Regions from separate parts of the Paenibacillus sp. BIC5C1 genome, predicted to be linked through region 1. Evidence: predicted binding sites of a transcription regulator. Region 1 holds the regulator's gene; each other region holds the start of a gene.

What was found. Region 1 encodes NrdR, which represses ribonucleotide reductase genes. Its sites were predicted from a motif close to AACACNATATATNGTGTT; they were not measured.
Region 2: RS891_RS29425 (anaerobic ribonucleoside triphosphate reductase) is a predicted target of NrdR. The motif match lies at 1,278-1,295, and genes of this name have one in related genera.
Region 3: nrdI (class Ib ribonucleoside-diphosphate reductase assembly flavoprotein NrdI) is a predicted target of NrdR. The motif match lies at 1,899-1,916, and genes of this name have one in related genera.

Annotation. Positions count from the first base shown of each region.
Region 1 is NZ_CP135922.1:2,099,931-2,103,131, reverse strand. It holds gene RS891_RS09660 (helix-turn-helix domain-containing protein) at 1-1,126, opposite strand, end outside; tRNA gene RS891_RS09655 (tRNA-Ala) at 1,406-1,478, opposite strand; gene nrdR (transcriptional regulator NrdR) at 1,665-2,132, opposite strand; gene RS891_RS09645 (alpha/beta-type small acid-soluble spore protein) at 2,248-2,469, shown strand; gene RS891_RS09640 (lytic transglycosylase domain-containing protein) at 2,577-3,140, opposite strand; gene coaE (dephospho-CoA kinase) at 3,137-3,201, opposite strand, start outside.
Region 2 is NZ_CP135922.1:6,565,253-6,568,453, forward strand. It holds gene RS891_RS29420 (hybrid sensor histidine kinase/response regulator) at 1-977, opposite strand, end outside; gene RS891_RS29425 (anaerobic ribonucleoside triphosphate reductase) at 1,352-3,201, shown strand, end outside.
Region 3 is NZ_CP135922.1:4,223,696-4,226,896, reverse strand. It holds gene nrdE (class 1b ribonucleoside-diphosphate reductase subunit alpha) at 1-1,512, opposite strand, end outside; gene nrdI (class Ib ribonucleoside-diphosphate reductase assembly flavoprotein NrdI) at 1,499-1,858, opposite strand; partial or broken gene RS891_RS31715 (helix-turn-helix transcriptional regulator) at 2,143-2,898, shown strand; gene RS891_RS31710 (ABC transporter substrate-binding protein) at 3,013-3,201, shown strand, end outside.

The DNA of each region.
Region 1 (3,201 bases):
CTTTCCACCCAAGCTCCATCCAGGCAATTTCGATAATAGGAGCGATAGATCGTAGACGTTCGGAGTTTAAGTCGTTCATGTCTAGGTGCTGATTAGCTGCTATGATAAGCTCAATATTAGCATCTAGCAATGCAGACTTTATTTGTTCAGGTGAACTGTCGGAATGGATAAAACATATCGTTTGAGGTGGGCTAACTCCTTCTGTGCTTACATATTCGCTGCTTTCCGAGATGACGACCGCTGGTTCCAATCCAAGTAACATCAGATGGCTCGCATAAGGTGCACACCACACAGCCACTCGTTGAAAAGGTCTGCGACGTGTGTAACCTGAAGGACTCTCTCCTGTCTGCTGCTTGAAGCGACGACTAAGATAGAATTCATCCTTATACCCAACCTTCAGCGCAATTTCACGAAGTGAAGCAGAGCCGCTAATTAATAACTCTTTGGCCCGGTGAACACGCAAGCGTGAGAGATACTCATTGGGTGCGAATCCAGTAAGCTGCTTAAAAAGGATCGAGTAGTGAGAGCGACTTACCCCCGCAATTTCGGAAAGCCCTTCGGTTGTTATTTTCTCACTAAAATGGTTCTCCATAAATGCGATGCTGCGTTCCATAGACGGCTGCTCACTCGCAATATATCTTGCTTCCATTCGTTCCAACACACCCATCAGAACTTGATGAAACAGAATCTGGTTACGCATATGCCTGACTTCATTGCCAGGTAAACGATACATATAGAGCTCCTCAAGCTGAGCTGCAATGGTTGGTTCATAGAACTCAATAAGGGTTCCTGCCGCAAGCACACTGGACCGTCCCATGGCTTCCACTGGCAGTGATCTCTTCTGTTCTTGCGTGCTAATGGAGAGGGTGTATATATGAAGTGGATGCATCAGATTCCCCAGTATAACAACATCACTCTTCGCCGGAATAAGGATTACCATGCCATCGATGAGTTCGTAAATATGATCGTCGAGATGAAGTGTACCCTTACCACTTGAAACAGCCAACAGAATGGTCAGGTCCTCATGAATTCTATGTATCGGCATGGTTGACGTGCTATACAATGATTGAATGCTATTTGCTGTATATATTGGAAAATAGGACTCTGCCCATTCCGAGTTGTTCATTTTCTTATCCTCCATGACTGTTATGCCTGTTAGCGGGAAACTAAAATAATCGTTCCGTTCTGGGGTCATTCAGTCCACTTACTGATGATGGGATGATGCCTGATAAACGGCTCTGCATGTTATTTTAACATTATGGCTTCCTCCAGAATACTAGCATTCCGATTATAAATAGCTTATACGATTGTCGTCATAACTATGTGAGAGATCACAAGGAGGATTAGCATAGATCAATCCAATGCAAAAACACGCCATAAATGGCGTGTCATTTTTACTGCTATATGGAGCCTAGGGGGATCGAACCCCTGACCTCATCGCTGCCAGCGATGCGCTCTCCCAGCTGAGCTAAGGCCCCAAAATTATGAATATAACAAGCTGTCCAACTCTGCAATGCTCCGCAGGCGACTCCTATATCATATAAAATACAGCTTTTGCTGTCAACAACTTTTTCTTGAAGCTAAAGTGATTGGAGAAGAACAACCTTTTTACTGGAACACACAGATGGTAACCCCAGAATGCTCTTCCCCTTTTACCCGTTTCACTAATCCTCGTTGTCGTCTTTGGACAATAAAGATTTCAGTTCTTTCATGAACATATTGATGTCTTTGAATTGACGGTACACTGAAGCGAAGCGCACATAGGCAACTTCATCCACTGGAAACAGCTGTTCCATCAGCAGTTCGCCAATCTGACGGCTCTCTACTTCTGCATCGGCTGTATTTCGCAGAGACTTCTCTACCTCAGATACCATCATTTCCAGTGTCTCCACAGAAACCGGCCGTTTCTCACAAGCCCGAATCAGGCCACGAAGAATCTTGTCCCGACTAAATTCCTCACGACTACCATCTTTCTTGATGACGATCAGCGGCGTTTCTTCCACCATTTCAAAAGTTGTAAATCGACGGCTACATTGCTCACACTCACGACGACGACGAATCGATTTTGATTCATTGGCCGGCCTTGAATCAAGCACCTTTGTGCCCAGATAGGCGCAATAAGGACATTTCAAATCAGATCACTTCCCATGTTTTACTTTTTACCAGAAATTGCCTACATGCATTTAGTTATGAAAATCGTATTGCCGACACATAATACTTTTACCAACCGCGAGGAGGTGAACAGCAATGGCACAAAGCAATGGTAACTCCAACAACCTGGTGGTAACTAAAGCTTCCGCAGCTCTCGAACAACTGAAATATGAAGTTGCTCAAGAACTCGGAATCAGCATCCCACAAGACGGATACCAAGGTAACATGACTTCTTACGAGAACGGTTCGATCGGTGGATACATCACGAAGCGTCTGGTAACAATTGCAGAACAGCAATTGGCAGGTCAATACCAATAATATCTGCATCGTAATACGGTACACAGAGGAGCATGGAGCGGCCGGTGAATAACCGGCCTGCTCGGTGCTTCTACTTATTTTAAACTATGAATCCAGAGTGTCTCATCTTAGAACGTATTATAGATCTTTACATACTGATTATAATAATAAATGACGCGTTGTACATAGTGCCGGGTTTCTCCAAACGGAATATCTTTGACCGTCTCGAACGAACCATCCCATACACCATCTCTTAGCCATGAGTTCACTTTACCTGGACCTGCATTGTAAGCTGCAATCATAGCCGCTTCATTCCCGTCAAATTGATCTGACAGATTGCGTAAATACCAGGTACCCAGCTGGATATTCCTTTCAGGCTCGTGCTTCAATTCTTCCAGTGAGGTGCCCGGAATTTTGGCTTGCTCCATAATCCAGTTAGCAGTGTCAGGCATCAGCTGCATTAACCCGATGGCACCTCTCTTGGATTCCTTACTTGTTTTAAAATTGGTCTCCACCTTGATGATGGAAGCGATGAGAAACGGATCAACCTCATAACTCTGAGACTGGGCACGAATCTCTTCCTTATAATGAATTGGATAGAACCATGACATCCAATTGGTATTCAGGAACAGCACCAATACAAAAGACACAAACATCAACAACAATACCCGTTTCTTACGCAGCAATCTCATATTAAGCCCTTACGATGCAAAAATGAAATGATTTGCTGCTCCGTCTCTGACCACAGGCCGC
Region 2 (3,201 bases), 2.6 Mb from region 1:
ACCAATACGGAACCTGCCCGTGTTGAATCTAGGGCATATTGAATGACATGGGACAATAGCTGCCCAATCTTGATTTCGTCCCCAACGAAAACCTGGGACACATTCAGATCAAGGTTCAGTCCCAGTTCAATGTTCTTGCTTAGCGCAAGTCCCGCGTAGAGATAAACGGTATTCTCAATCGTGGCCACCAGATCAAATGGATCATCGTGTACGACCGTTTTGCCTGCGTCATTGACGTTAAAACTCATCATGTTATTCAACAGGGAGAGCAAAATGTTACCGCTGGTTTCAATCATATTCACATATTCTGTCTGCTCGTCCGACATATCCGGTGTACGCATCAGGTCAGTTAATCCCAGAATGCCGTTCAGGGGATTACGAATCTCGTGGCTCATCAGCGACAGCATCTGCGTCTTGGTCATCGCCTCAGACTCCGCACGTTCCTTCTCTGCCTGCAATTGCTCCTGTAATTGCTCCGAATCGCTCAGCTTCTGTTCCTGAACTTGAAGCGTATCTTCCAGATCCACCACATACCCGAGAAAAACGGCCATGGCTTGCAATGTTTTCATATCCGTTTCACTGATCACATAATCAGGATCATCCATCAGACAGATCGTACCGAACGTTTCCCCGGATCTCCGCATGATGGGAATCCCTACAAAGAAACGATTGCCCAGCCCGCTTGTTACGTCCATTGATCTCGTAAGAGGATGTTCACAAGTATCCGTGATAATCAGACTGCTGCCCTTATCTCTTAATACCAGGCTGCAATAAGAAGCTTCAAATGGAAGTTCACTACCTTTGGCGATCAACTCTTCTTCGCGGTTAAAAGCTTCCATAATAACATTGGTCACGCCATCATTCGTGGCAACGAAGATGGTGTTCACCTTTAATATTCCGCTTAATACGTCTACGATATGGGATGCGGCTTCCTGTATATTTTCATAGAAGCCCCTTGTAATACTTACCGTTCCCATGACTCACCCCTCTTGTCTTAGCTGCATTTCAAATCCGTATTCCACAGTATGATTCAAACGATTAACGAGGGTTCAAATGTTCCGAAACAGGCTGTCACAAACTATTCATATATGAAGTTTTTTATCCTTTTTTCAAGCATCGTCAACTGAACTTGCACGGTAAATAGAAATTATACGCTTACCCTCCAGCTTTGAAAACCTTTATCATTCAGGGCTATAAATCATGGCCGTTGATCAACCTCTCACATGTGATTCTTATCACACCCAAATAACAATATACAGTGTATAAATGGATAAAGAAACTCTACATGTAGTGTTCAATGAATGGACATTATCCCATACATTTTCAATTTCATTATTTAGGAGGAACTGATATGAACATGCTTGAGTATGCCTCTCCACCGGCATCCGATCTGCTATCTGACCTGGGAAGACGAATTATAGGTGCTGAAGACGCCGATACGCTGAGGGAGAATGCCAATCTGAACGGAGACTCATTCAGCGGCAAGATGAGCAGGCTCGGTTCGGAGACCGCCAAGTGGCATGCTCTGCGTCATGTGCTGCCTAAGGAGCTCGCGCTAGCTGTGGAGAACGGCGATCTGTATGTACACGATCTGGATCAGTATGCACTTGGAACGACAAACTGTATCTTTATTCCGTTTGATCGACTGCTGTCCTCCGGATTCAATACCGGCAATGGTTCGGTTCGTACACCACAGACGATCATGTCTGCCATGGCACTGGTGGCCATTATTTTTCAATCCCAGCAAAACAGTCAGTACGGTGGTGTATCCGCCAATAAAATCGACTGGGATCTCGCCCCTTATGTGAAGCGTTCGTTCCGTAAGCATTACCGGAAGGGACAACGGCTGTTTGGGGAAATCACCTCAATTGAGGATGAGCAACTGCATTTGGATAGCGATGAAGCAAAGGAGAAGTGTCCTCGAGCCTTTGCCTTTGCCTGTGAAGAAACGGAACTGGAGACCGGGCAGGCTGCGGAGTCCCTGATCCATAACCTGAACACCATGAGCAGCCGTGCCGGAGGGCAGATTCCGTTCACATCGCTGAACTACGGGCTGTGTACTTCAGCCGAAGGTCGACTCGTGTCCCGATCGTTGCTGGAAGCGACCATTCGTGGACTCGGTAACGGAGAAACGCCCGTGTTCCCACAACATATATTCCAGTGCAAGCAAGGAATTAACCAATCTGAGGGGAATCCGAATTACGATCTGTTCCGGCTTGCTGTGACCTGCTCCTCACGGCGCATGTATCCGAATTTTGTCAATGTGGATGCTTCCTTCAACCTGCCCTATTATCAACCGGAAGATCCCGACACGATCATTGCGACGATGGGATGCCGTACACGCACACTGGCTGATCGCTTCGGACGCAATCGTCAGAGCGGCAAAGGTAACCTTTCCTTTAATACCATCAATCTGGTCAAGCTCGGCATTCGATATGGGATCTGCCAGGGTACAAGAGCCATCGCTGACCGTGCTGGCTTCTATACGGCGTTGGAATCCGTCATGCACAATGCTACAGATGGACTGCTGCATCGGTATCGAATTCAGACGAATCAGCCTGCCAAAGCATCGGACTTCATGATGCGGGAAGGAGTATGGGAAGGCGGTGAACGATTGGCTCCAAATGAACCAGTGGCTTTCCTGTTAAAACATGGTACGTTATCCCTTGGTTTTATCGGACTTGCTGAATGTATGACTGCTCTATATGGCCGTCACCATGGACAAGACCTGCATGTACATCGAGAGGCCTTGAATATCATTCGTACGATGAGAGATTTCTGTGACCGGATGAGTGAGCAGCATAATCTGAATATCACCTTGTTCGCTACGCCCGCTGAGGGCCTATCCGGCAAATTCACCAAGATTGATCGTGAGCGATACGGCAGTATCGCGGGCGTCAATGACCGGGAATACTACACTAATTCATTTCACATTCCGGTCTATTATAATCTTCCTGCCTATCGCAAGATTGAATTGGAAGCTCCCTTCCACTCATTATGTAATGCCGGAGCGATCTCTTATGTCGAACTCGACGGGAATGTAAGGGCCAATACCGCCGCTTTCCAACGAATCGTTCAATACGCGCTGGCCCAGGACATCGGGTATTTCTCCATTAATCATCCGATTGACCGTTGTCCGTCCTGTGGTTATGAGGGCGTCATTGGAGATGTATGCCCCGGATGTGAGGCTCATGAAAACCA
Region 3 (3,201 bases), 2.1 Mb from region 1:
CGTCTGCTCTGCAAACTCCATACTTTTCTCCAGAGAATGATAATTCATGGTCATAAAGAAGGTACGTACAAAATCCTTGGCTTCAGAGCTTTCATAAGCAATCCTGTTTTTGGCTAAGTAACCGTGCAGATTCATGGCACCCAATCCAACGGAATGCATTTCGGAATTGGCTTTTGCAACACCGGGAGCATTGGCAACATGCGTCATGTCGCTGACGGAGGTCAGTGCGATCATGCCCTCATGAACGGATTCCTTGATTTTGCCACTCTCCATGACATTAACAATATTGAGGGAGGCCAGGTTGCAGCTGATATCTTTGCGGATAATATCCGGTTGACCATAGTCTGTAATTTCAGAAGTCTCCTGGAGCTGGAAAATCTCTGTGCAGAGGTTGGACATTTTGACTTGTCCTACGTTTTTCAACGCATGCGCTTGATTGGCATTGGTTTTATTAATGATATAGGGATAGCCGGATTCAAGTTGTGTCATGGCTATTTTGGTCAACATATCCCGAGCGCTGAGCGATTTTTTCTTCTTCACCCGGTCGTCAGCCAGCAAGGTATCATACATTACGTCCAGATCCATATCATCCAAATGTGTTCCATATGCCTTATAGACACTATAAGGTGCGAAGAGGTACAGAGGCTCATTATCTTGAGCCAGCTTATAGAAACGATTAGGAACAATAAGTCCGATAGAGAGAGTTTTCAGCCGGATTTTCTCATCCGCATTAATTTTTTTGCTATCCAGCAGTTCCATAACGTCCCAACCGAAAATATTATAGTATGCAGCGCCGGAACCTTTACGTTGACCCATCTGATCGGCGTAGGAGAAGCCGTCTTCCATCAGCTTGAGAACCGGAGTGATGCCTTTAGCAGCACCTTCAACACCTTTAATGGCTTCGCCACGAGCACGCAACTTTGACAGGTTGACAGCAACGCCACCACCGATTTTGGATAACTGCATACAAGTGTTTAGTACATAGTTTATGGAGTTCAGTGAATCATCCATTTCAAGCAGGAAGCAGGAAACCAGTTCACCGCGCCGGCTTTTTCCCGCATTTAGAAAAGTAGGGGTTGCGGGTTGAAGACGCTGTTCCATCATAGAACGAGACAGCAAACAAGCCGTATCGAAGTGTCCTTGACCCAGATGAAGTGCTACGGCTGCTACTCGATCCGCATATTGCTCAAGGTATGTTTTGCGGTCATATGTTCTCAATGCATAATCAGTATAGAACTTGGACGCTGCCATATAGGAAGGAAAGTGATATTGATAGCCACGCGTAATTTCAAATACGGTTCTAACTTGGTCAGCTGTATAGGAAGCATAGAAATCCTCGTAATAATCATGATCAATCATGAATTGGACCTGATCATCAATGTTGGCAAAAGCCATACTTTTATCTTTGATTTCTTTCATAAACTCCTCTACAGCCTCTTTATCCTTATGTAACTGGAAGAAGCCATCAGAGTCGCGCTTTAGCAGCATGTTATTTAATTCAATATGACGCAATGCGGCTCACCTCCTGTTCAAAATACTCCACATCTCTCTTGGAGCCAGATAATTCAAATTTACTAATAACCGGGACGTTATACGATGCAGATATCAAATCCGCACTTTTGGCAAAACGCTCACCCCAGTTACGGTTACCGCTGGCGGCCACGCCAATCAGGTATGTAGAGTTTTTTTGCAAAAAAGAAGACACCTTATCAGGTATCTGTCCAAAACCTGTTGTATATGTCACAAGTACGTACGGTTCATCAATCGTCATTTGATTCTGAATCTGAACAGCCGGCAGTTGAAGCTTGGAAATAAACCTCTTAACATTCCCGGTTATCGAATCATACACAATTAGCACTATCATTTCCTCCTTGACAAATGAAAGGTGATCAAAAACAAACACTATATATAGATTGCTTTCTTAATTTTATATCAATATATAGCTTTGTCAAATGCATATTGGTATCAATTTTGTGAAAAACCTGATGAATGGGCTCTATTACTAGGTTTAAAAAATTTGTGGCTTAGTAGATATCCATATTCGAAGACATGATATTTGGTGCATGAGAGAATTGTGATTGACAATGAGAATTGTTATCATTTAGAATTTTGAAGAAGATTCGAAAAGAGGGATGCGCTAGGATGACACATGTACAACAAAATCACCCGGAGGGTGAAGGACAGACAGCAGCAGATCTCGCATGGTATGGGTTAAAGAACGTATTCAAGGATTCGGTCAACAAAGCCTATCGTTTGGTATACGAAGAAACACCAGATCATGTCATTCTTGTTGCTGCAAATCGTCATGGCAAAATCGTCATCGATGGCATACCGCATCCGTTCGTTCCGAATAGTGCCCATTGTGTATTACCAGGACAACGAGTCGAGACCGTTTACTTAACAGATGGAGAGCAGGTCGTATACCGGATTCATTTCGGCATCATTCCATCTGATGGACAGAAGGAGTCCTCTGTGAGTTTGTTGACCGAGCTTGGTCGGTCGATCACGTTTCCAGATGCACAGGTGCAGCAATTTTGCGAAAAAATTGTCGGTTACTGGCATACGGGTGATTCAACAGATCGTTTCGCAAGCCAAGCGGGTTTCCAGGACCTTCTGCATCTGCTGTTCAAGAAGCAGAACCAGCACGAGAATGCACTCGAGAGAGCACGGGAATACATGCTGCATCACTATCAGGATACAATCACGATCGAGAACCTGGCCGATGAAGCGGGCATGAGCCGCTATTATTTCATGAGATCATTCAAAGAGAAGTTCGGTCAGAGTTCGATGGACTATCTGGCAGAAATTCGCACCAACGAGGCCAAACGTCTGATGGAAACAGGACAACCACTGAAAGACGTTGCACTATTGGCAGGTTTCAAGGACCAACACTACTTCAGCAGCCAATTCAAAAAGCAGGTTGGGCTACCGCCTCGTACATATATTGCGAACAGGAAATGCAAAACAGCTGCGTACAGCTGGCCCAATATCGGGCATTTGCTGACCCTGCAGATGATCCCCTTCGCAGCGCCCATTGATCAGTTTTGGACAGATGATTACCATCGAAAATATCGTTATGACGTCAAGGTGGCACTCAGCCACGACTATGATTTCAATCTCAAAGCATTGATGCGGGCCAGGCCAGACCGGATTGTTGCCTTGGACGAAATGATCCCCGAAGAGGAGAAGGAGAAGCTGCGG